DNA from 3 places in the Shewanella psychrophila genome. Region 1 is predicted to be linked to each of the others. Evidence: predicted binding sites of a transcription regulator. Region 1 holds the regulator's gene; each other region holds the start of a gene.
The links. The regulator LexA, encoded in region 1, represses DNA repair genes until DNA is damaged. The targets are predictions, from matches to a motif close to TACTGTATNNNNATACAGTA.
Positions count from the first base shown of each region.

Region 2: the regulator LexA is predicted to act here: its motif matches at 5,946-5,965, upstream of recG (ATP-dependent DNA helicase RecG).
Region 3: the regulator LexA is predicted to act here: its motif matches at 4,251-4,270, upstream of recA (recombinase RecA).

Region 1 is NZ_CP014782.1:285,999-294,016, forward strand. Features, by position in the region: gene sps_RS01290 (cytochrome c oxidase assembly protein) at 1-81, opposite strand, end outside; gene ctaD (cytochrome c oxidase subunit I) at 84-1,679, opposite strand; partial or broken gene coxB (cytochrome c oxidase subunit II) at 1,731-2,843, opposite strand; gene sps_RS01305 (cell division inhibitor SulA) at 3,278-3,790, opposite strand; gene lexA (transcriptional repressor LexA) at 3,823-4,440, opposite strand; gene plsB (glycerol-3-phosphate 1-O-acyltransferase PlsB) at 4,615-7,038, shown strand; gene mtr (tryptophan permease) at 7,038-8,018, shown strand, end outside.
Region 2 is NZ_CP014782.1:3,819,667-3,827,684, forward strand. Features, by position in the region: gene sps_RS16385 (AMP-binding protein) at 500-2,158, shown strand; gene sps_RS16390 (calcium/sodium antiporter) at 2,350-3,282, shown strand; gene sps_RS16395 (hypothetical protein) at 3,432-4,130, shown strand; gene sps_RS16400 (sensor histidine kinase) at 4,187-5,284, shown strand; gene sps_RS16405 (response regulator transcription factor) at 5,299-5,898, shown strand; gene recG (ATP-dependent DNA helicase RecG) at 6,016-8,018, shown strand, end outside.
Region 3 is NZ_CP014782.1:4,651,628-4,659,645, reverse strand. Features, by position in the region: gene rpoS (RNA polymerase sigma factor RpoS) at 61-1,032, shown strand; gene mutS (DNA mismatch repair protein MutS) at 1,479-4,046, opposite strand; gene recA (recombinase RecA) at 4,399-5,457, shown strand; gene alaS (alanine--tRNA ligase) at 5,920-8,018, shown strand, end outside.

The sequences.
Region 1 (8,018 bases):
GCCGAAACCGAACATGCCCACAGCACCAGCAATCAACATACTGATAAGTTTTCGATTGGACTTGCCTTGGTTATTGTTCATATCTACTTAATCTCAGGTGGTGTAGAGAATGAGTGGTAGGGTGCTGGGCTCGGGAGTGTCCACTCTAAACCTTCAGCCCCTTCCCAAGGCTTAGCCGCAGCCTTTTCGCCACCGCGTATGCACTTGATGACCAGCGCGAGGAAGATAAACTGAGACAGTCCAAAGGCGAAGCCGCCTATGGAGACTATCTGATTAACATCGGCAAATTGCACCGCATAATCCGGGATACGTCTCGGCATGCCCGCTAAGCCTAAGAAATGCATAGGGAAGAAAAGTACGTTGACCGATATCACTGAACACCAGAAATGAATCTTGCCTAATCTTTCGTCATACATGTTACCGGTCCATTTAGGTAACCAGTAATAGGCCGCGGCCATAATGGAGAAAATGGCACCTGTCACCAGTACATAATGGAAATGTGCGACCACGAAGTAAGTATCATGATATTGGAAATCAGCCGGGGTGATAGCCAGCATCAGGCCCGAAAAGCCACCTATGGTGAAGAGTATGATGAAGGCGACAGCGAACAACATGGGGGTCTCGAAGCTGAGTGAGCCTCGCCACATGGTCGCCACCCAATTAAACACTTTTACCCCGGTGGGAACCGCAATCAACATGGTGCAATACATGAAGAAGAGCTCGGCGAATACTGGCATACCTGTGGTGAACATGTGGTGTGCCCACACAAGGAATGAGAGTATGGCGATACTCGAGGTGGCGTAGACCATAGAGGAGTAACCAAATAGTCTTTTACGGCTGAAGGTAGGCACTATGGCGGAGATGATACCGAAGGAAGGTAAGATCATGATGTAAACTTCCGGGTGGCCGAAGAACCAGAAGATATGCTGGAACATCACAGGATCGCCACCTCCCGCGGCATCGAAGAAGCTAGTACCGAAGTATTTATCTGTGAGCACCATGGTCACTGTGCCAGCGAGTACCGGCATCACAGCAATTAAGAGGAAGGCGGTGATCAACCAGGTCCAGACGAAGAGTGGTAACTTCATCCAGGTCATGCCCGGAGCCCGCATATTGACTATGGTCACGACGACGTTAATCGCCCCCATGATGGAGCTGATGCCCATGATATGGATAGAGAAGACAAACAGTGCCGTACTGTCAGGGCTATAAGTGGTCGACAGCGGCGCGTAGAAGGTCCAACCAAAGTTTGGTCCGCCTCCTTCCATAAATAGTGAGCTCAGCAGGATGGCGAAGGCGAAGGGTAAGATCCAAAAACTCCAGTTGTTCATCCTTGGCAGTGCCATGTCTGGCGCGCCAATCATCATAGGTATTAACCAGTTTGCCAGGCCTGTAAAGGCTGGCATTACAGCGCCAAAGACCATGACCAATCCATGGACAGTGGTCATCTGATTGAAGAAATTAGGTTCTATCAACTGCAGTCCTGGTTGAAATAGCTCGGCACGTATCACCATGGCCATGGCGCCACCTGTGAGGAACATGATAAAACTGAACCAGAGGTAGAGTGTGCCTATGTCTTTGTGATTGGTGGTTAACAGCCAACGTTTAATGCCCGAAGGATGCTGCTGGTGATGCTCATCATGGTGCTCGCTGGCTTCTTCGACCTGGCCGATTTCCATATTCGGTTCCGCTTCGCGGGTTAAAGTATTCATATTTACTCCCTATTGGCCATGCTGACTAACGTCAGCCGCCTGAACTGTATCGCCTGTGTTGTTGTCCCATGCGTTACGTTCATAAGTAATCACTGCGGCAATCTCTTGCGCGGTTAATTGCTTCCCAAAAGCCTGCATCGCAGTGCCCACTTTTCCATTGATAACCATCTCTAAGTGATCTGTTAATGGTCCAGTTGTTATTGGGCTGCCTTTCATTGGAGGGAATACGCCAGGTAGGCCCATGCCGTTGGGCTGATGACATGCAGCACATCGAGACATGTATACCTGTTCACCTTGAGCCATCAGCTCATCCATGGAGAGGGACTTACTCAAGGAGGCCTGTGCTTCAGCGGCTGCGGCGCTGGCTTGATTCTTTTGTTCTGCTACCCAGATGTCGAAGTCGGCTTGGCTTAGAGCCTCGACCACGATCGGCATGAAGCCATGATCTTTACCGCAGAGCTCGGCGCATTGACCTCGATAGGTACCTGGTATATCGATACGGGTCCATGCTTCATTGATGAAACCCGGATTTGCGTCTTTCTTAACCGCGAACGCGGGAACCCACCATGAGTGGATCACATCTTCTGACGTCATCAGGAAGCGTACTTTTTTATTGATAGGAAGGACTAAGGGCTTATCGACTTCGAGGAGATAGTTCTCTCCCTTCTCTTCGGTTCCCTCTATCTGCTCTCTAGGGGTTGAGAGTAGGCTAAAGAACTCTATATCTTGATCGAAATAGCTGTAATGCCATTTCCATTGAGAGCCTGTTATCTTGATGGTGATGTCGGCATCACTAGGATCTTCCATGGCGATTAAGGTCTTAGTCGCCGGAATAGCCATAAGAATGAGTATGATGAAAGGGGCTATGGTCCAGGCTATCTCGACCTTAGTACTTTCGTGGAAATTGGCTGCTACGGCACCCTTAGATTTTCGATGATTGATCATGGAATAGATCATCACACCAAAAACCACAACACCGATGGCGCAACAGATATACAGTATGATCATGTGCAGGTTGTATACCTGGCCACTGATATCTGTAACGCCCTTTGTCATATTAAGGGGCATTTCTGATGCCAAAACGTAGGGCGTAAACAGCAACGCCAGAAAACTATACAACACTCGCTTCACTAGACTTCTCCTCTGTCAAAAATTAAGACAAAGAAGAGTCACACAGTAAGTCTCTGCTCTATGCAAACTCTTCAGTTCCCAAAAAAGCAACGATGACTTCAAAGTGCAGTGGCGGTTTACTTGTTATTTTAGTTTGGCAGTCACTGACTACCTGAGTTAACCACACTCGCACCTACGGCTGAATATATCAGTACCGATTTCAGCGAGGTAAATATCTGGACTTCCACACATGGCAGGGTCTTTACTACGCCGACTACTAAATCGTTTGGATATAACAAATTATCGTTGTTATATCCCTAACTTACTTGGTGTTGAAATATTGATCAAGATCACTTTTGGTGAATTTTTCAAATATTTTAAATAAAAATCAAACACAAAAAAGTCCCTTACGGGACTTAAATAATAGATTTTCTATTCGTCAAATTGACTCGAGACTAGTGTAGAGAACCGAATAAACTGGCTTGGCTGAAGTGAGTATCTGTTTGGCTATGGGGCTTAGCATGTAAGTGGCTATTCGCATCTTCGATGACAATGCCTAGGGCTCGTGCGCTTTTTTCTACCAATTTCAGTCGGCGATTGTCCCGTGAATCTAAGGCCTGAGTCCAGCAGATGACGGCACTGGATGTGCCACTGGTGAGCGCTTTCTCCATGGCCCATAAGGTTTCAACTTCGTCCTTAGCATGAACGAGAAGGACGCGGTCCATTCTGACTCCTGCTTCGGCTAACATCTGCTTGTAGCCCATGTTGGGAGGACTGATCAATACAATCCATTGCCCCTGATGACTCAAAGTAGCAAGCTGATTACTCACTTTTCTCAGTTCCACCCGGCCCTGAGTGTGGGTGCTTACTGTGGTGATACTCGCATTACCTTGTTCGATGGACACTTGGTCAAGGGGATTCGACCATAAACCTGGGTGTCTAGGGCTATTTCCAATTAGATTTTTCATTACCAAGCTCCTTCGCCAATGAGCGATTTCATCTATTGCCAATTGCCGTTACGGATAACACCGACTGCGAGTCCTTCAATATTCAGGCTCTGGCTGGTGAGGTCGACAACTATCGGTGAATAGTCTTCATTTTCAGCATGGAGATAGACCATGCTACCTTTTTTCTCGAAGCGTTTTACTGTGACATCATCTTCCACTCGAGCCACGACAATTTGGCCATTCTTTGCTTGAGCAACCTTATGGACGGCGAGTAGATCACCTTCGAGAATACCGATATTTTTCATGCTGTCACCGCGTACTCTAAGTAGAAAGTCGGCACTAGGACGAAACATACTTGGGTCGACCTGATAATGTTGTTCTATATGCTCCTGGGCAAGGATAGGTTCACCAGCGGCAACTTGGCCTATCAAGGGTAAGCCTAATTCTTCCGGCTCCGCAGCTTGTGTGAGTCGAATACCGCGAGATGTACCAGGAATAATCTCGATACAGCCTTTTTTGGCGAGGGCCTTCAGATGTTCTTCGGCCGCATTGGCACTCTTGAAACCTAGGCGTTTAGCTATTTCGGCTCGAGTCGGAGGCATGCCGGTATCGGAAATATTGCGCTTAATCAGTTCTAGGATCTCGGCTTGTCTTGGTGTCAAAGGTCTCATGATGAATCCTGTCTTTCTATACAGTTACTGTCAGTATATACAGTATTGCAACCAGTGCAAGGATTAACCAAGTTTATTAAGTACGTAAAAGAACCTTTTGACTAGATTAGGGCTAACTCTCTTTTATCTGGTATTCTATGCCGTTATTAAGAAGACTCACATTGTATAAGAAAAATGTCGAAACAAGACTCTCTTTGGTATAAATCATTACGTTGGATTCAGAAAAAACTGGTGCTCACTGTTGTTGTGCCCCATGACCCCTTTGCCGATCTCAACTTAGACCCAGATAAGCCTGTGGTTTATGTGATGAAGACTGAATCTCTCAGTGATATCGCTTCCCTAAGTGAAATAACCAGTCAGTATGGACTTCCGAGCCCTTATGATGAGCTGGTTGTCGATGGTGAGCGCACGCCCAGAGTGGTGTGTTTGGAAGGTGCTAAGCCTCTTTTTGGGCAAAGAGAGAGCAATGAGTTTTTCTTAAATAGCTTTATGGATCTGTTGAAGGTTCATAGGCAGAAGCCTGAGCTGGATATACAGTTAGTGCCGGTTAGCCTCTACTGGGGGCGCACTCCAGGCAAAGAAGACGATACCATGAAGGCGGCAGTGTTTGAGCGCCAAAATCCGACCTGGCTCCGAAAATGTCTGATGATCCTCTTCTTGGGACGACATAATTTCGTGCAGTTTTCTAATGCTGTCTCAATTCGTTATATGGCCGATGAACACGGCACCGATAAGCGAATAGCTCACAAGCTGGCTCGTGTGGCTAGAGTCCACTTCAGTCGTCAACGTAAAGTGATGACCGGACCTGTTTTGCCTAAGCGTCAGGTACTATTTCAAGACCTGTTAAATTCTGAGTCGCTAAAGAAGGCGATTCTAGAAGAAGCGGCGAGCAAGAAAATCTCCGAAGTCGAGGCCAGAGCCAGGGCGATGGAGTACCTGGATGAAGTGGCGGCTGATTACTCCGAGAGCCTAGTGCGTATCGCAGAGCGTTTCTTGACCTGGCTGTGGAACAAGCTCTACAAGGGTATCAAGATTAAAGGTGCAGAGCAGATAAGGCAGCTACATCATGATGGCCATGAGATCATCTATGTGCCTTGTCACCGTAGTCATATGGACTACCTGCTACTGTCCTATATTCTCTATTACGAAGGTATGGTTCCACCGCACATAGCTGCGGGTATCAACCTCAACTTCTGGCCTGCGGGGCCTATGTTCCGTCGTGGCGGAGCCTTCTTCATTCGCCGTAGCTTCAGGGGGAACAAGCTTTATACGGCGGTTTTCCGTGAATATTTAGATCAATTATTCACTAAAGGTTACTCGGTAGAATACTTTACCGAAGGTGGACGTTCACGTACCGGTCGTCTGCTGGCACCTAAGACTGGCATGATTGCCATGACTCTCAATAGTGTGCTGGGTGGCATGGAAAGACCTGTGACTTTAGTGCCCGTTTACTTAGGTTATGATCATGTGATGGAGGTCGCCACCTACCATAAAGAACTTAGCGGCAAGAAGAAAAAGAAAGAGTCTGTTTGGCAGCTGTTTGGCGCGCTGCGTAAGCTAGGTAACTTTGGCCAAGGTTATGTGAATTTTGGTCAACCTATCACCTTAGATTGCTATCTGGACGAGAAGGTGCCCGATTGGAAGCAGGAGATAGCTAAAGACCCTGAGCAGAAACCTAAGTGGCTGACGCCTGTGGTGAACGCCTTAGCTAATCGAGTGATGACAAGCATTAATGATGCGGCGGCGGTGAGTTCAGTGACGCTGACAAGCTTGGTTTTACTCGCTTCCGAGCAACATGCACTGGAGCGTTCACAACTTGAGAAGCAGCTAGATCTCTATCTAAAATTACTCAAGGATCTGCCTTATACTGAGTTCACATCTGTACCTGAAGGTGACGGTAAATTACTGGTACAGCAAGGTCTAGAACTTAAGAAGATTCAGCTAGATAGCGATCCGCTAGGGGATATCATCTCCATAGAAGATAGCATTGCAGTAGCGATGACCTATTACCGTAACAATATCATCCACCTTTTGATTGTTCCCTCCCTAGTTGCAAACTGCTTGACTCAGCATGAGCACGTTTCCAGAGATGAGATTATCGATACGGTAAAAGACTTCTACCCCTTATTGAAAGCAGAATTGTTTATGGGTATCGAGGACATAGAAACTCATGTTATCCAAATTTTGGATTTATTTGTCGCACAAGGATTAGTGACCGAAGCTGGACGCTTATCGCCAGTAGAGAGTCAGATCAACCAGTTGTTGTTACTCGCTGGCACAGTGAGTGAGACGATGCAACGCTATGCCATAATATTTAACCTGCTGGCTGCCTGTCCTAAGATGGAGCGATCAGAACTTGAGCGTGAGAGTCATAGGCTGGCACAGAGACTGGGTGCGCTTCATGGCATCACGGCGCCGGAATTTTATGATAAAAAGCTTTACGGTACTCTTAGTGTCAAGTTAAAAGAGCTAGGTTACTTATTAGATAGCGACAAGAGAGGGGAAGTCGAACGGATTAGATTGCGAGCCAATGGCCTGCTGCGTTCATCTGTCAGACAGACCATAGAAGATAGCGTCGCAGCGGAGCACAAAGCGTAATGGCTAACCATATGAATGCCACGAAAAATAAAGTGGCAAGTAAGTCTCTACTCGGTGGAGCCATGATTATTGCCGGAACTGCGGTTGGGGCCGGTATGTTCTCTCTGCCGGTCGTCGGTGCTGGGATGTGGTTTAGCTACTCCATAATAATGATGATCGGTGTGTGGTTCTGTATGTTAGTTTCGGGGCTGTTACTACTGGAGACTAATTTACATTTTGAGCCAGGTGCTAGTTTTGATACCTTGACTCGCGAGACCTTAGGGCAATTTTGGCGGATTGTTAATGGTCTCTCCATCGCCTTCGTGCTTTATATCCTAGCCTATGCCTATATCAGCGGTGGCGGGTCTATCGTTAATCATAGTCTCGAGGCGGCGGGAATCGAGCTGCCTCAGAGTGTGGCGGGGCTTGTTTTTGCTTTAGGCTTGGCATTTGTGGTATTTATCAGTACCAAGGCGGTGGATAGAATTACCACCATAATGCTCGGGGGCATGGTTATCACCTTCTTCCTTGCCGTGGGTAATTTACTGATCGATATCGACACTGTTAAGTTATTTCAGCCTGATGGTGAGGCGACATACCTGCCATATCTTTTAGCTGCGCTGCCTTTTGGCCTGGTGAGCTTCGGTTATCACGGCAATGTGCCTAGTCTGGTTAAATACTATGGCAAAGACCCTAGCACTATTATCAAGGCTATCGTACTGGGGACAGTGATCGCATTCGTTATTTATGTGTGTTGGTTGGTCGCGACTATGGGGAATATCGGCAGGAGTGAGTTTGTCGATATCATAGCCCAAGGCGGTAACATGGGTGTCTTGGTCGGAGCGCTGTCGGGGGCGATTACCAGTGATTGGCTAACCAGTATGTTAACCCTGTTTGCTAATTTAGCCGTCGCTTCATCTTTCCTTGGAGTGACTTTGGGCCTATTCGATTATCTTGCGGATCTATTTGGTTTTGATGAGTCACGCTCTGGTCGTTTGAAG
Region 2 (8,018 bases), 2.8 Mb from region 1:
AAGATATTAAAAAACTAAACAAAAGCGATTCACCAAGGAGGGCACGGAGAAAGGCAACAGCTAAAGTTTTTGAATACCTCAATCTTTACCTCCGTGTTCTCCGTGGAAGCGTAGCGCTTCGTGGTGATACTTCTATTTTGAATAAGGGGATATTAGGCATGGGCAAAGTTATGCATGTCTATCATATCTTTAATGCTGAGTTCAACATAAAAAAGTACACATGCCTCGCCGGCCAGGCGGTAGATTGCAATGAAGGGTCGACCTTCAAACCCACTTCCAAATATAAAACCAGCCGAATGAAACAAGCAAAAATGTAATCAGCCTTCATTCGAAGACTTGCACTGATTTGTATATATTTATCTCACACTTATTCAAACTGTTTGTCATAGATCACAATTTTCGCCATACTCAAATTAATACCGACAGCAAACACAAGCCTTATAAAAACAAAAGTTTGCCGATTCGAATGGAATTAATAATCACATGTATGGAGTTGCCGATGGAATCACAGATCAAAACACCTGTAGAGATGCTCGACCATTGGGTCGACACCCTAGGTGACTCGACCTACCTGAGACAACCGATCAATGGTCAGTACCAAGATTTTAGTTGGCGTGAAGTACAACAAAAAATGCAGCAGCTTGCCGGCGCGATGAGACATTTGGGTCTAAAGCCTGGCGATAAAGTCGCCGTGCTCTCTAAAAACTGTGCCGAATGGTTTATTACCGATCTTGCCCTGATGCATGGCGGCTATATTAGTGTGCCCATTTACCCAACGGCCAACGCGGATACCATACGTTACGTGTTGGAGCACAGTGAAGCCAAGGCCATTATTATCGGTAAGCTAGATTATTGGGCCGATCAAGAAGCCGGAGTTGGCGGCGATCTCTTAAGAATGGCCATGCCCTACGACACTATGCCAGCTCAATACAAATGGGAAAGCTTACTGCAACTTGGTGAGCCCTTACTCGATGCCCCTTTTGCCACCCCAGAGCAAATAATGACACTGATCTACACTTCAGGCTCCACAGGCAAGCCTAAGGGTGCCATTCAGACTTTCGCCAGCTATGCCTGGACTTGTAAGGCTGTGGTAAGGGATCTTAAAACTGGTGTCAACGACAGATTAATCTCTTACCTGCCTCTTGCCCACATTACTGAGCGCGTGGCAATGGAAGGCTCTTCTTTCTACTCTGGTAGCAGTGTTGCCTTCGTCGAGAGCCTGGATAGCTTCGTTACCGATGTTCAACGTGCCAGGCCAACGGTATTTTTCTCCGTCCCCAGACTCTGGAGCCTATTCCAGCAAAATATTATCGGCAAGATCGGCAACAGTAAGCTGAACTTCCTGCTGAAATTGCCTATCATCAACGGCATCATTAAGAAGAAGATCCATTCAGGCCTAGGTTTGGAGCATTGTCGCCTGCTGGGATCGGGCTCCGCGCCAATTCCCCCTTCACTTATTCAGTGGTATCACAGCATAGGCCTCAATATCAGTGAAGCTTGGGGCATGACAGAAAACAGTGCCTACTCCATCATCAACTATCCATTCGATGCCAGTAAAATAGGCACAGTCGGCCGCGCCGTCGAAGGTTGCCTAATCAAGCAAACCGACAGCGGTGAGCTCTTGGTAAAAAGCCCGGGCTTGATGACAGGTTACTATAAGCAAGATGAGCTGAGCGCCACCTCATTCGATGAAGAAGGCTACTTCCTCACCGGAGACCTCTGCTCCATCGACGGCGATGGTTGCGTATCAATAACCGGTAGGGTCAAGGATAACTTTAAGACTTCGAAAGGTAAGTATGTTGCCCCCGTACCCATCGAGCGTAAATTGGCACAAGATCCTCATATTGAGCTACTGTGTGTCATCGGTTCAGGGCTCCCCCACCCCATTGCTTTGGTGCAACTATCTGAAGGCGCTTACCTGCAGCCAAGAGAAGAGGTTCGTAGCTCACTAAAGGCAACGCTAGATAGCATCAACCCCAACCTTGAATCCCATGAAACAGTTGATGCCATCATAGTCGTCAAGGACGCTTGGGATGTCGATAATGATGTACTGACTCCGACACTGAAAATTAAACGTCATGTGCTGGAAAAAAGATTCACTGACAAGATCGACGGCATACGTGGCGGCAAGATACGTTGGGAAGATGAAATAGACTAGCTCTCACCATTTTCACTACATATAAAAGATACTAATAAAGCACGCACTAAGCGTGCTTTATTATGTTTAACCACCCTAAACTGTAACGTATAAAAACATTAATGACATAATATGACGTTAATGTTTGCCTTATGGTGAAAAAACTTTAAGCTAGCTAATCGAAAATTTACAACAGGATAATTAGAACTAAGATGTTAATCGCTCTATATATCATAGGTGGCTTCGTGATCCTCACCTTAGGTGCCGAAGCTTTAGTACGAGGCGCTAGCGCCATCGCCCTCAGATTAGGCATTACCCCTCTGATTATCGGCCTGACCATAGTCGCCTTCGGTACCAGCGCTCCCGAACTAGCCGTAAGTTTAAAATCTGCCTTGGCTGGCAACAGCGGCATAGCGCTGGGCAACGTCATAGGTTCGAACATCGCCAACATAGGGCTCATCCTGGCAATAACCGCCCTTATACGTCCAATTCAAGTAAAATCCCAGATGGTCAAGCGTGATATCCCCATCATGATCGCCGCCTCCATGCTCTTCTGGGGCTTACTGCTCGATGGCGATCTTAGCTTCTGGGATGGTGCCCTACTAACCAGCTTATTAGTGGGCTACCTCAGCTTCAGCTATATCAGCTCACGTAACGGTGGTGACAGCGAAGAGATTGATGATAGCCCTCAAAAACCTATGCTTTCTGTGTTGTTTATTATCATAGGGATCGCCATGCTCGTCGGCGGCGGAATATTATTCGTCGATGGCGCCGTAGATCTCGCCAAGACATTTGGAATTAGCGAAGTCATTATTGGCTTAACCATAGTCGCCATAGGTACCAGCATGCCTGAGCTAGTCACTTCAATTGTGGCTGCACGCAAAGGAGAGAGTGACATAGCCATAGGCAACATAGTCGGCTCTAACTTGTTTAATATTCTAGGCATCTTAGGTGTAACCGCCCTAGTTCATCCTATTGCCGCCGCCGGTATTCAGAACTTCGACTTTATCGTCATGTTAGCTCTATCCCTGCTTGTGCTGCCATTCGCCTGGACGGGATTCAGGATAGGCCGCCGCGAAGGCGCAATACTGTTAACCTCTTATCTCAGCTATATCGGCTATCTGGTCGTTCAGGCCTCAGCTTAATATTCAGCTAATCTACACTCAGTAAATAAGATCATGGTGACAAATGTCATCATGATCTTATGACCTTTGTGTCTGCAAATTTCTTCCGATCTCTTTGATACTAGTCCTGTACCAATACAGGGACTTTATTCATTCTCAAGGAGATCACCATGAAAACTATTTTACGATTAAACAGCCTTAGCGGCATATTGGCACTCTGTAGCCAAATGGTTATGGCCACCGATATCGAACAGATCGATGCGGCTGCTAACAGGATGAATCTAGAACAGCTACACACCTTAAGTCAGCAAAGCCAAGATTATGTTCAAGCATATGCAAATTACCGCCTCGCTATCAGCGCCAACATACTCGGCCAACCAGTAGTTGCTAGTGCAGCATTAAACAGTGCTCAAACAGATCTTGAAGCATTAAATCAAGTTTCATCCAATGCTGAAAACCTTGCACTACTTGCATCCGTTTACGGCATGCAGATAGGCTTTAACCCATTAAAAGCCAGTGTCTATGGTACTAAATTTGGCTTAACACTTTCCCAAGCTCAAACACTAGAGCCCAATAACCCTAGAGTCATGCTCATCGAAGCGATATCGGCCTTTAATACACCGCCAGCCTATGGTGGCAGCATAGAAAATGCTATTAGCTTAAGCAGCAAGGCTATTGATCTATTTGCGAATCCTTGCGATAACATCTGTTGGGGCCTCGCCGAGGCGTATACATGGCGAGGGCTGGCAAAACAGAGTAATGGAGATAGACAAGGTGCGATAGACGATTGGCACGAAGCGGTTAATATACAGCCTGATTACGGCTGGGCTCACTTCTTACTCGAGCAAGACAAGGATGCAAGTCAGTAACCCAAATAAAGCTGCTTAGTGATGAGCCGAGCGGCCTTATCTCAAAGGAAAGAGTTATGAATAATCTTAATACTATCGTCGATTCAGAGAAGCGTTCACTCGAAGATAAGCTCGCCTGGGTTTACCTGATAAACCTAATTTTCTATTTGATCCCTCTGTTCATAGGTAGCAAGCCTATATGGCAAATAGTCATAAGCCTAATAACCCTGCTCCCCTTCATTTATTGTTATTTTTGGGCATATCGCAGCCCGAAAAAGAAAGCAATCTATCCCATTTTGGCCATGATAGCTCTGGGCATCGCAATTACTCCGATCAATACCGGATCCCTTTCTCTATTTACATTCGCCGGCTTCTTCATTGGTTTCAACTATTCACTGAGAACGGCTTTTATCAGTCTGATAGGCTTTGTCTCACTGCTTGCTGCGATCACTTTTATACTGGAAATGAATCATTATAACTTTATCACTTACGGTGGACTGCTAATCGCCGGAGTGGGCTTATTCGGCGTCGCCGAGCGAAAGCGTGTCGAAGCTCATTGTCGTGCACAAAAGAGTAAGGCTGAAATAAGTCAGTTGGCCACCATGTTGGAGCGAGAGCGTATCGCAAGAGATCTCCATGACATTATGGGTCACAATCTATCCAGCATCTCCTTGAAGGCAGAGTTAGCCGCAAAGCTCTTAGACAAAAACCAGATTGAGCAAGCCAAGCTGCAACTAAGAGAACTAAACGAAATAGCCCGAGACAGCTTGAGTCAGGTACGGCAAACTGTCTCGGGCTACAAACATAAAGGCTTGAGTTCCAGCGTGATGCACCTCTGCCAGACTTTGCGAGACAAAGGTTTGAGTGTGAGTCTGGAAGGAGATATTCCCCAGCTCAATCCTAAACTTGAAACTCAAGTTATTTTAAGCCTTACTGAGCTCTGCAATAATGTGATCCGACATAGTCAGGCCGATCATTGCAGCCTTACTTTTAGCACTTCAGCTGATGAACTCACCATAAGCATCACTGATAACGGTAAAACAGCGAAAATTATTGAAGGCAATGGTTTGAAGGGCATAAGAGAACGATTAAAAGGCTTCCAGGGTAAGCTTGATTATATGATTAATCAGCAATGTCGATTCACCATCACGCTTCCACCTCAGAAAATATCATAAGGAGTCACTCGGGGATGAAAATTTTATTGGCAGAAGATCAGGCAATGATCAGAGGCGCACTGGCTGCACTTTTAAGCTTAGATGGTGAATTTGAAATCACTCAGGCTTGTGACGGAAATGAAGCCCTATCTCTACTCAAAGCCAACCGCTATGATCTTCTGCTAACTGATATTGAAATGCCGGGATTAACCGGGCTTGAACTGGCTAAATGGTGTCAAAGGCAAGACTCTCCCACCAAGGTCATTATTCTCACCACCTTCGGCAGAGCTGGTTATATCAAACGCGCCATCGAATCTGGTGCCGGAGGCTTCTTGCTCAAAGATGCCCCCTCTGACAGCCTTATTCATGCAATAAAACAAGTGATGGCAGGTAAACGGGTTATCGATCCTGAGCTTGCTGTCATGGCCATAGGTGATGAGATTGATCCTCTCAATGACAAGGAGCGTCGTGCACTTCGTTTAGCCGGAGAGGGGAAAACAACGGCCGAAATAGCCACTAATCTCTTCATCGCCGAGGGCACGGTACGCAATTACCTCTCGGAAGCGATCGGCAAACTTAACGCAAGCAATAGAATCGATGCAGCCCGCATTGCAAGACAAAAAGGCTGGTTGTAAAGGGTAAAATCAGCCCTAACGTTGCCATCATGCATTTATCTGATAGTATATGTATATAAATACAGTGCTTGAGTGTTTCGCTCAGATAACATTCAATTGATAAAATGGGTATTTGGCTTGAAGAGACTCGATCTTGTTCCTGTCACAGATCTTAAGGGTGTTGCCAAGAAGATGGCCGAACGCTTAGCTAAGCTCGGCATAAATACGGTACAAGATCTACTATTCCACTTGCCACTAAGGTATGAAGATCGCACTCAAATTTATCCCATAGCCTCACTCTATCCAGGCAGTTATGGCACCATAGAAGCCGTGATTCACTCCAGTCAGATCATTCAAGGGCGTAAGCGCATGATGACCTGTACAGTTAGAGATGAAACAGGTTACTTAACCCTTAGATTTTTTAATTTTTCGGTGGCACAGAAAAATGGCTTAGCCAATGGTACAAGTATCAGGGCCTACGGTGAAATTAGGCGCGGTAAGCATCAATCAGAGATCATTCACCCCGAATATAAACTCATTCATGGAGATAGCGATCTCGTTATGAGTGATACCTTGACGCCTGTGTACCCAACTACTGAAGGATTAAAACAGGCCAGTTGGATAAAGCTGACAGATCAAGCCTTGACCATGCTCGACGAGGGTGGCTTACAGGAATTACTCCCGCCTCAGCTTCAACCGAGTAATCTGAGTCTCAAAGCAGCCTTACAGCTATTACATAGGCCCAATAATCAGGTTTCCCTGTTCGATCTGGAGCAAGGTCACCACCCGGCACAACAACGCTTGATCCAAGAGGAGCTCCTAGCCCATAACCTGAGCATGCTCAAATTGCGCCAACGCAGCAATCGAGATAATGCTGTGAGCCTGGCCGCAACGGGTAAGCTACTCAATCCCTTCCTGAAAGCACTGCCATTTAACCCCACAGGAGCGCAGCAAAGAGTCGGCGTTGAAATCTGCAGCGATCTCGAAAAGAGTTCACCTATGATGCGTCTGGTTCAGGGTGATGTTGGCTCCGGGAAGACATTAGTGGCGGCCTTAGCAGCATTGCAGGCCATAGAAAATGGCTATCAGGTAGCTATGATGGCCCCAACAGAATTGTTAGCCGAGCAACATGCCGAGAACTTCGCCCTCTGGTTTGAGCCCCTCGGGCTAAAAGTCGGCTGGCTAGCCGGTAAACTTAAAGGCAAAGCCAGAGCACAATCTTTGCAGGATATTGAGTCTGGGGAGGCGAATATCGTTATCGGCACCCATGCGATTTTTCAAGAGCAAGTGATCTTTAATAATCTCGCCCTGATAATTATCGATGAACAGCATAGATTTGGCGTACACCAGCGACTTGAACTCAGAGAGAAAGGCATCAGCCAGGGCTTTCACCCCCATCAGTTGATCATGACTGCAACGCCGATTCCGCGCACCTTAGCCATGACAGCCTATGCCGACCTCGATACCTCAGTGATCGATGAACTTCCCCCAGGACGAACCCCGGTGACGACCGTAGCTGTTGCCGATATGAGGCGCAATGAAGTCATAGAACGAGTCCGCCATGCTACCACTCATGATAGCAGGCAGACCTACTGGGTTTGCACCTTGATCGAAGAGTCTGAAGCACTAGAATGCCAGGCGGCAGAAGATACCGCCGCAGAACTGACATTGGCACTGCCTGAGCTCAAGATAGGTCTGGTTCATGGACGTATGAAGTCCACCGAAAAACAGGCCATCATGGCCGAGTTCAAGTCAGGCGAATTGAACCTACTGGTAGCCACCACAGTCATAGAAGTGGGGGTTGATGTTCCCAATGCCAGCCTGATGATCATAGAAAATCCGGAACGTTTAGGTCTGGCTCAACTACATCAACTCAGGGGGCGGGTCGGTCGAGGCGCCATCGCCAGTCACTGCGTACTCATGTACAAGGCTCCTTTGTCACCGACAGCAACCAAGCGATTGGGGGTACTCAGGAACAGCAACGATGGCTTCATCATAGCCCAGAAGGATCTGGAGATAAGGGGCCCGGGTGAAGTGTTAGGAACCAAGCAGACTGGCATTGCCGATATGAAAATTGCCGATTTGGTTCGAGATCAGGCACTTATCCCCCATATTCAAAAACTAGCCATACATATCATGGA
Region 3 (8,018 bases), 2.0 Mb from region 1:
TTTGGCATTGGAGGATAGTAAAGTGCAGTAGTTTAAATTGAAAATTTGGGAGATCATTTTATGGGTCGTAGAATTAGTACCGCAGTAGCGGAGCCGTTGGTGGACTTGTCAAAAAACGAGTCTGAAGTAGAAACAAAAAAAGGAAAGAAGTCACAAGAGACAGAACTTGAACAACAGGTTCAAGATGATCTGCAGAAAAATCTGGATGCAACTCAATTGTATTTGGGCGAGATTGGTTTTTCCCCTTTACTGAGCGCGGAAGAGGAAGTGTATTTCTCTCGTAAAGCGTTAAAAGGTTGTGGTAAGTCACGTAATCGCATGATTGAAAGTAACCTTAGACTTGTCGTTAAGATAGCCCGTCGTTATAACAACCGTGGACTCGCGTTATTAGATCTTATCGAAGAGGGTAATTTAGGCCTGATCCGAGCGGTTGAAAAATTTGACCCTGAAAGAGGGTTTAGATTTTCTACCTATGCGACTTGGTGGATCAGACAGACCATCGAACGCGCCATTATGAATCAGACCAGAACGATTCGCCTACCTATCCATGTGGTTAAAGAACTCAATGTATATCTTCGTACAGCAAGAGAGTTAGCACACAAGTTAGATCATGAACCCACCGCCGAAGAAATCGCAGCTAAACTGGATCTTCCTAGTTCTGATGTCAGCCGTATGTTGAAGCTTAATGAAAGGATCACTTCGGTCGATACGCCTTTGGGTGGAGACAATGATAAAGCCCTACTCGATGTGCTTGCCGCTGATGATAATGTAGGTCCAGATTACAAGGTACAAGACGAAGATATGTCAAAGTCTGTGGTTAAATGGCTCGATGAACTCAACACAAAACAAAGAGAGGTGTTAGCGCGCCGTTTTGGCTTGTTGGGGTATGAACCATCTACACTGGAGAATGTTGGTAAAGAGATAGGTCTAACACGAGAGCGCGTACGCCAAATTCAAGTCGAAGCTCTGAAACGTCTTAAAGACTTACTCGGTGCCCAGGGCTTATCGGTAGAGGCCATTTTTAAGATTTAATTGTAAACTGTTGTTTGTTTAGCTTGATTTTGAGTTGAGGCTCCTAGAGTCAAGTTAAAGGTTAACCTCACGTATTATTAGAGTACTTTTCTTTTGAGGAAGCCTGCTTATCTTTTAAGATGACAGTTATTATTGATGCATTCGTGATTAGATTTTTTAAAGTTAAGGCTCTGAAACTAGACTAAGTAAATAGCATTAGTAAATGGACTTAGCAGGCTTAGTAAATAGGGTTAGCCGACCGCCTTAACAGACAGTTGTAGGTATCACACATCAGTATCACTACAAAAAAAGCGCACTTTTTAGTGCGCTTTTTGTGTCTGGAACACTTATGTCTATTTGTCAGGGACGACAAGAAATAGACCTTGTGTCTAGCATCTGTTGTAAAAAGTTATGTCACTCTGTACAGCACAAGCTCTGCAAAACTTCTTCCTGGAGGCTGGCATTTTCTAAGCTAGCTGCTTTAACCTATAAAGAACCTCTAAGGCCTGTTTAGGGCTGAGTTCATCGGGATTAATATTTTGTAAAGCATCTTCAACTGGTGACTTTTGTGGCTCTGGAAAGACCATAGCCTGTTGTGATGGCTCCTGATTGGCATGCTTGCTATCGCGGCTCTCTAAATGGTGAAGTTTATGTTTAGCTGCTGAGATGACTCTGGTGGGCACACCTGCTAAAGCAGCAACCTGCAGGCCATAACTTTTACTCGCTGCCCCTTCTTGTACCGCATGCATGAAGACTATGGTGTCTCCATGTTCTATGGCATCGAGATGGACGTTTTCAACATTCTCAATGAGATCAGGCAGCTGGGTTAACTCGAAATAGTGAGTTGCAAATAGTGTCATGGCTTCTATTTTCTCTGCCAGATATTCGGCAGCGGACCAGGCTAGAGATAGTCCATCGTAGGTCGATGTTCCACGACCTATTTCATCCATTAATACCAGACTCTGGGTCGTCGCATTATGAAGTATATTTGCTGTTTCCGTCATTTCTACCATGAAGGTTGAGCGACCAGAAGCAAGATCATCCGATGCTCCTATGCGAGTAAAAATACGATCCACCGGACCTATGATTGCATCTTGTGCCGGAACATAGGAGCCTATATGTGCCATGAGTGTGATCAATGCGACTTGTCTCATATAGGTTGACTTACCCCCCATATTTGGCCCCGTGACTATCAACATCTTACGCGTCGAATTCAGGGTTACAGGATTTGCGATGAAAGGACTTTGACTGACCTGCTCGACCACTGGATGTCTGCCCGACTCTATATGTATCCCTGGAGTTTCGGTGAGTGTTGGGCATCGATAGTTTAGTGTCTCGGCACGTTCGGCAAAATTACTAATGACATCAAGCTCTGCCGCACCCTGAGCGAATTGTTGTAATTCATGGAGTTTAGGCAAGATAAGATCGAATAATTGCTCCCAGAGTTGCTTCTCGAGTGCTAGTGCTTTGCCTTGACTGGATAGCACCTTCTCTTCGTGCTCTTTTAATTCTGCAATGATGTAACGTTCGGTATTTTTCAGAGTTTGTCTACGCTGGTAGCTGAGAGGGACAAGATCGGACTCTCTACGGCTGACTTCGATATAGTAGCCATGAACTCGGTTGTAGCCGACTTTAAGAGTAGAGATACCGGTCGACTCTTTCTCGCGCGTTTCCAATTCAGTGAGGTAATCCGTTGCCCCTTGGCTTAAGGCACGCCATTGATCTAGCTCTTCGTTGTAGCCATCTCTCAGGACCCCACCATCGCGGATCAGCATAGGTGGATTGTCTATGATCGCCCTGTCGAGTAGCGCGAGTTCATCAGGGAATTCACTGATAATAGTGGCTAAACGTTTGAGGTGTGGTGACTGGCTATCGGCGAGTAGCTGCTGGATCTCTGGCAAGACCGATAAAGCCTGCTTCAGGCGAGAAAAATCTCTGGGTCTGGCACTCCTAAGTGCGAGTCTGGCCGTAATTCTTTCTATGTCGCCCAAGGCTTTTAAATGTGGGATTAGAGTGTCAAATAGGCCGCTGTCGAGTAATTCAGTTAGGGCTCCTAGGCGAGACTCTATCTGTTGGCGGTTTCTAAGAGGTTCGTGGATCCAACGCTGTAACATGCGACTGCCCATAGGGGTAGTTGTGTTGTCTAATATCGCTGATAAGGTATTTTCACGCCCACCTTGTAGATTGATTGTCAGTTCTAAATTTCTTCTTGTGGCAGCATCTAACACGATACTGTCATCTTGATTAAAAAGCACAATAGAATTGATGTGGGGCAGTGCGGTTCTCTGGGTATCCTTGACATACTGCATCAGGCAACCGGCTGCTTGTAGTGATAAACGTGCGTTATCCAGACCGAACCCCCGAAGATCTTTAGTCTTAAATTGGTCCAAGAGAAGCTTGCGGGAGGTGTCGAAGTCAAACTCCCATTCCGGGCGTCTACGCTTGCCATTGAATCCGGTGATGAGGGACATCTCACTGAAATCTTCGCTATAGAGCAGCTCAGCTGGATTGGTTCGCTGTAACTCTGCTTCTAACCCTTCCCTTGTTTCGAGTTCACTGACCACGAAACGGCCGGAGCTTAAGTCTAAGGTGGCATAACCGAATCCGGCTTTGCCATGATATACGGCAGCAAGTAGGTTATCTTGTCTTTCTTGGAGTAAAGCCTCATCGGTTAAGGTACCGGGTGTGACAAGGCGAACGACTTTTCGCTCAACCGGTCCCTTAGAAGTGGCTGGATCGCCGACCTGCTCACAAATGGCGACTGAGACCCTAAGTTGGACGAGTTTAGCAAGATAACCTTCGACGGCGTGATAGGGCAGACCCGCCATTGGGATAGGATCACCACCACTCTTACCACGTGCGGTGAGTGAAATGCCTAAAAGTTCGGATGCTCTCTTGGCATCGTCGTAGAAGAGCTCGTAGAAGTCACCCATACGATAAAATAGCAACATTTCAGGGTTTTCGGCCTTGAGCGTCAGGTATTGACGCATCATAGGGGTGTGTTTTTCTAAGTTTTGGGTATCGAATGCATTCATCTACAGCTCGTTTCTTCTATGAAAATATTGAACAGGCAGCATGCTCCTTTGGAGCAGCCTTAAAAATATGATGCCAATATTAGCAATTTTTTGAGTCCGTTGCGTCCTTAAAGAATAAATAGTGAGATTGAATTTTTCTTCCACAACAGGGGCTTCTAATTGAGCAAGCAGGGATAGGAAAAAATAATCATGATCAGTACTTGATACTGTATGATTGTACAGTATACTAGTTTGCATATTGAGACCCCTATTTGAGCTAGATAAACTTGCTTTAGCTCAAATATCGGCGTCGTCACCAGTTTATATCGGCATTGTTGCCGTGATTTAGATTAAGCGCGAAGAGGATATCGGAATGAAGATTGATGCGAACAAAGAGAAAGCACTGAATGCCGTTTTAGGCCAGATAGAGAAGCAGTTCGGTAAGGGCTCTATCATGAAACTGGGCGAGAACCGCTCAATGGATGTTGAGACAATCTCTACGGGATCTCTCTCTTTAGATGTCGCACTCGGTGCCGGTGGACTTCCATTAGGACGTATCGTTGAGATTTACGGACCAGAATCTTCAGGTAAAACAACACTGACACTCGAAGTTATTGCCGCCGCACAACGTGAAGGTAGAGTATGTGCCTTTATCGATGCTGAGCATGCCTTAGATCCTATCTATGCACAGAAATTAGGTGTCGATATCGACAACCTGCTTTGTTCTCAACCTGATACAGGCGAACAAGCATTGGAGATCTGTGATGCATTGACCCGCTCTGGTGCCGTCGATGTCATCGTAGTCGATTCGGTTGCGGCCTTAACGCCGAAAGCAGAGATCGAAGGTGAAATTGGTGATTCACATATGGGACTCGCAGCCCGTATGATGAGTCAGGCAATGCGTAAGCTTGCCGGTAACCTGAAGCAGACCAATACCATGCTTATCTTCATTAACCAGATCCGTATGAAGATTGGTGTCATGTTCGGTAACCCAGAAACTACTACTGGTGGTAATGCGCTTAAGTTTTACGCCTCTGTTCGTCTGGATATTCGCCGTACAGGTGCAATCAAAGATCGTGATGAAGTTATCGGTAACGAGACCCGTGTAAAAGTCGTTAAAAACAAGATTGCAGCGCCATTTAGACAGGCTGAATTCCAAATTCTTTATGGACAAGGCATCAACCGTACGGGTGAATTAGTCGACCTAGGTGTGGTACATAAATTAGTCGAGAAAGCGGGTGCTTGGTATAGCTATAAAGGCAGTAAAATTGGTCAGGGTCGTGCAAATGCGGGTAAGTACCTAACTGAAAACCCAGAAATTGCAGCTGAAATTGAAACTGCACTACGTGGTATGCTACTGCAGTCCCCTGATGCGGCTGAGTCGGCGTCTGGCGATGAGAATGTTGATCTTGAAACTGGTGAAGTATTCTAAAAATATGCTTATTTTAAGCAATAGCACATGAGTCACTCGGTGGGCCATCCGGCCCACTAATGTCGCGGTTTAGCAACGTGTGAGCCGCGATTCTTCACAAACCGAATTTAAGCAAGAAGTGTTTGAAAACCTGTCAACTTCCCAATCGAAAAGCATAAAGATAAGGCAAAACGGATTTGCTATCTGTTAGGTCAAAGTGTCACTTGTGACCAAATTGACTGTGTATGGAATAGGAACGTTTTGACGATTAGCCCTCAGTTCCTCTTATATTAAGCCGTATTTTTCACACTCTAGCTTCATTTCGCTCAATACCCTCCCTAAAACTCTGGTTGTTATTCTTTAGACTGCTTATAATACGGCTCAAAATAGCGCAAGTGTGTTTTGAATAGCGATGGTCGACTTGATAGATTAATCGCCAACACTGTGCCAATAATTTAAGTAATCTTAATTCAGGGTGATTTCATGTATCAAACCACTGCAGCGCTAAGAACTGCTTTCTTGGAGTATTTCCGCAAAAATGGTCATCAGGTTGTGGACAGCAGTTCACTGGTCCCTGTTAACGATCCTACTTTACTCTTTACCAATGCGGGTATGAACCAGTTTAAAGACGTATTTCTGGGTGAAGACAAACGTAATTACACCCGTGCAACTTCGTCTCAGCGTTGTGTCCGTGCCGGCGGTAAGCATAATGATTTAGACAATGTAGGCTATACCGCACGTCATCACACTTTCTTCGAGATGTTAGGTAACTTTAGCTTCGGTGATTATTTTAAGCGTGAAGCGATTGCATTTGCATGGAACTTCCTGACTCAAGAGTTAAAAATTCCTAAAGAGCGTCTGTGTGTCACCATCTATGAGACAGATGATGAAGCCTATGATATTTGGACTAAAGAGATAGGTGTTCCCGCCGAAAACTTGATCCGTATCGGTGATAATAAAGGTGCCCCTTACGCGTCTGACAATTTCTGGCAGATGGGTGACACGGGTCCTTGTGGTCCATGTTCTGAGATTTTTTATGATCATGGCGATCACATCTGGGGTGGACGACCCGGTACTCCAGAAGAGGATGGAGACAGATTCATCGAGATCTGGAACATCGTCTTCATGCAGTACAACCGTCAGTCAAATGGTGAAATGCTCGCGCTTCCTAAGCCTTCTGTTGATACCGGTATGGGGATTGAACGCATTGCAGCCATCATGCAGGGGGTTCACTCTAACTACGAAATTGATATCTTTCAGGCGTTGATCAAGAAGACTGCCGAGATATTGGGCGTTAATGATTTTGAAAATAAATCATTAAGAGTTATTTCTGATCACATCCGTTCATGTGCATTCTTAATTGCCGATGGTGTTATGCCATCCAATGAAGGGCGTGGTTATGTACTACGTCGTATTATACGTCGTGCGGTGCGTCATGGTAATAAGTTAGGCGCGACAGATTCTTTCTTCTACAAGTTAGTACCAACACTTATCGATGTGATGGGGGATGCGGCTAAAGGCTTAGTCGCCACTCAGGACATAGTGGTTAAGTCGTTAAAGGCCGAAGAGGAGCAGTTTGCTCGTACTCTTGAGCGTGGTTTAGGGATCTTAGATGGCGCACTCAATGGACTTAGCGGTAACGTTTTAGATGGTGAGACAGCTTTTAAGTTGTACGATACCTATGGTTTCCCGGTCGATCTGACTGCTGATGTTTGTCGTGAACGTGATATTACGGTAGATGAGGCCGGTTTCGAGTCAGCCATGGCTGAACAAAGGAAACGTGCTCAAGCGGCAGGCCAGTTTGAGACTGATTATAATGAATCATTGAAGATAGATGAAGAAACTGAGTTCTCTGGTTATATCGATCTGCTTGCTAACGGTAAAATCACTGCTATCTACAAGGCGGGCGAGTCTGTCAATGAAATGGGGGCAGGTGAAGATGCTGTCATTATTTTAGATACCACACCTTTTTACGGTGAATCTGGTGGTCAATGTGGAGATAGCGGTACGCTAAGTACAGATGGTATCGAGTTTATCGTTAAGGATACACAGAAGTACGGTCAAGCCGTTGGTCATATTGGTAACTTGAAGGCGGGAAGCCTAGCCGTTGGACAATCCTTAGTGGCTAGTGTTGATAAGACGCTTCGTCACCGCACCGAGCTTAATCACTCTGTCACTCACTTGCTCCATGCGGCGCTACGTCAGTTACTCGGCACACATGTGAGTCAGAAAGGTTCATTGGTAGATCCTGAGCGTTTGCGTTTCGATTTCTCCCACTTTGAAGGGGTTAAGCCAGAAGAGTTACAAGCCGTTGAAGATTTAGTGAACACACAAATTCGCTGTAATCATGAATTGACGGCTCAAGTCATGTCTATCGATGCGGCAAAGGAGAAGGGCGCTATGGCGCTGTTCGGCGAGAAATATGCTGATGAAGTACGTGTCGTTACCATGGGAGACTTCTCCATTGAGCTCTGTGGTGGAACCCATGTGGGACGTACCGGTGATATAGGCTTGTTTAAGATAACCTCAGAAGGTGGTATTGCCGCTGGGATACGTCGCATCGAAGCTGTAACTGGCGCCGC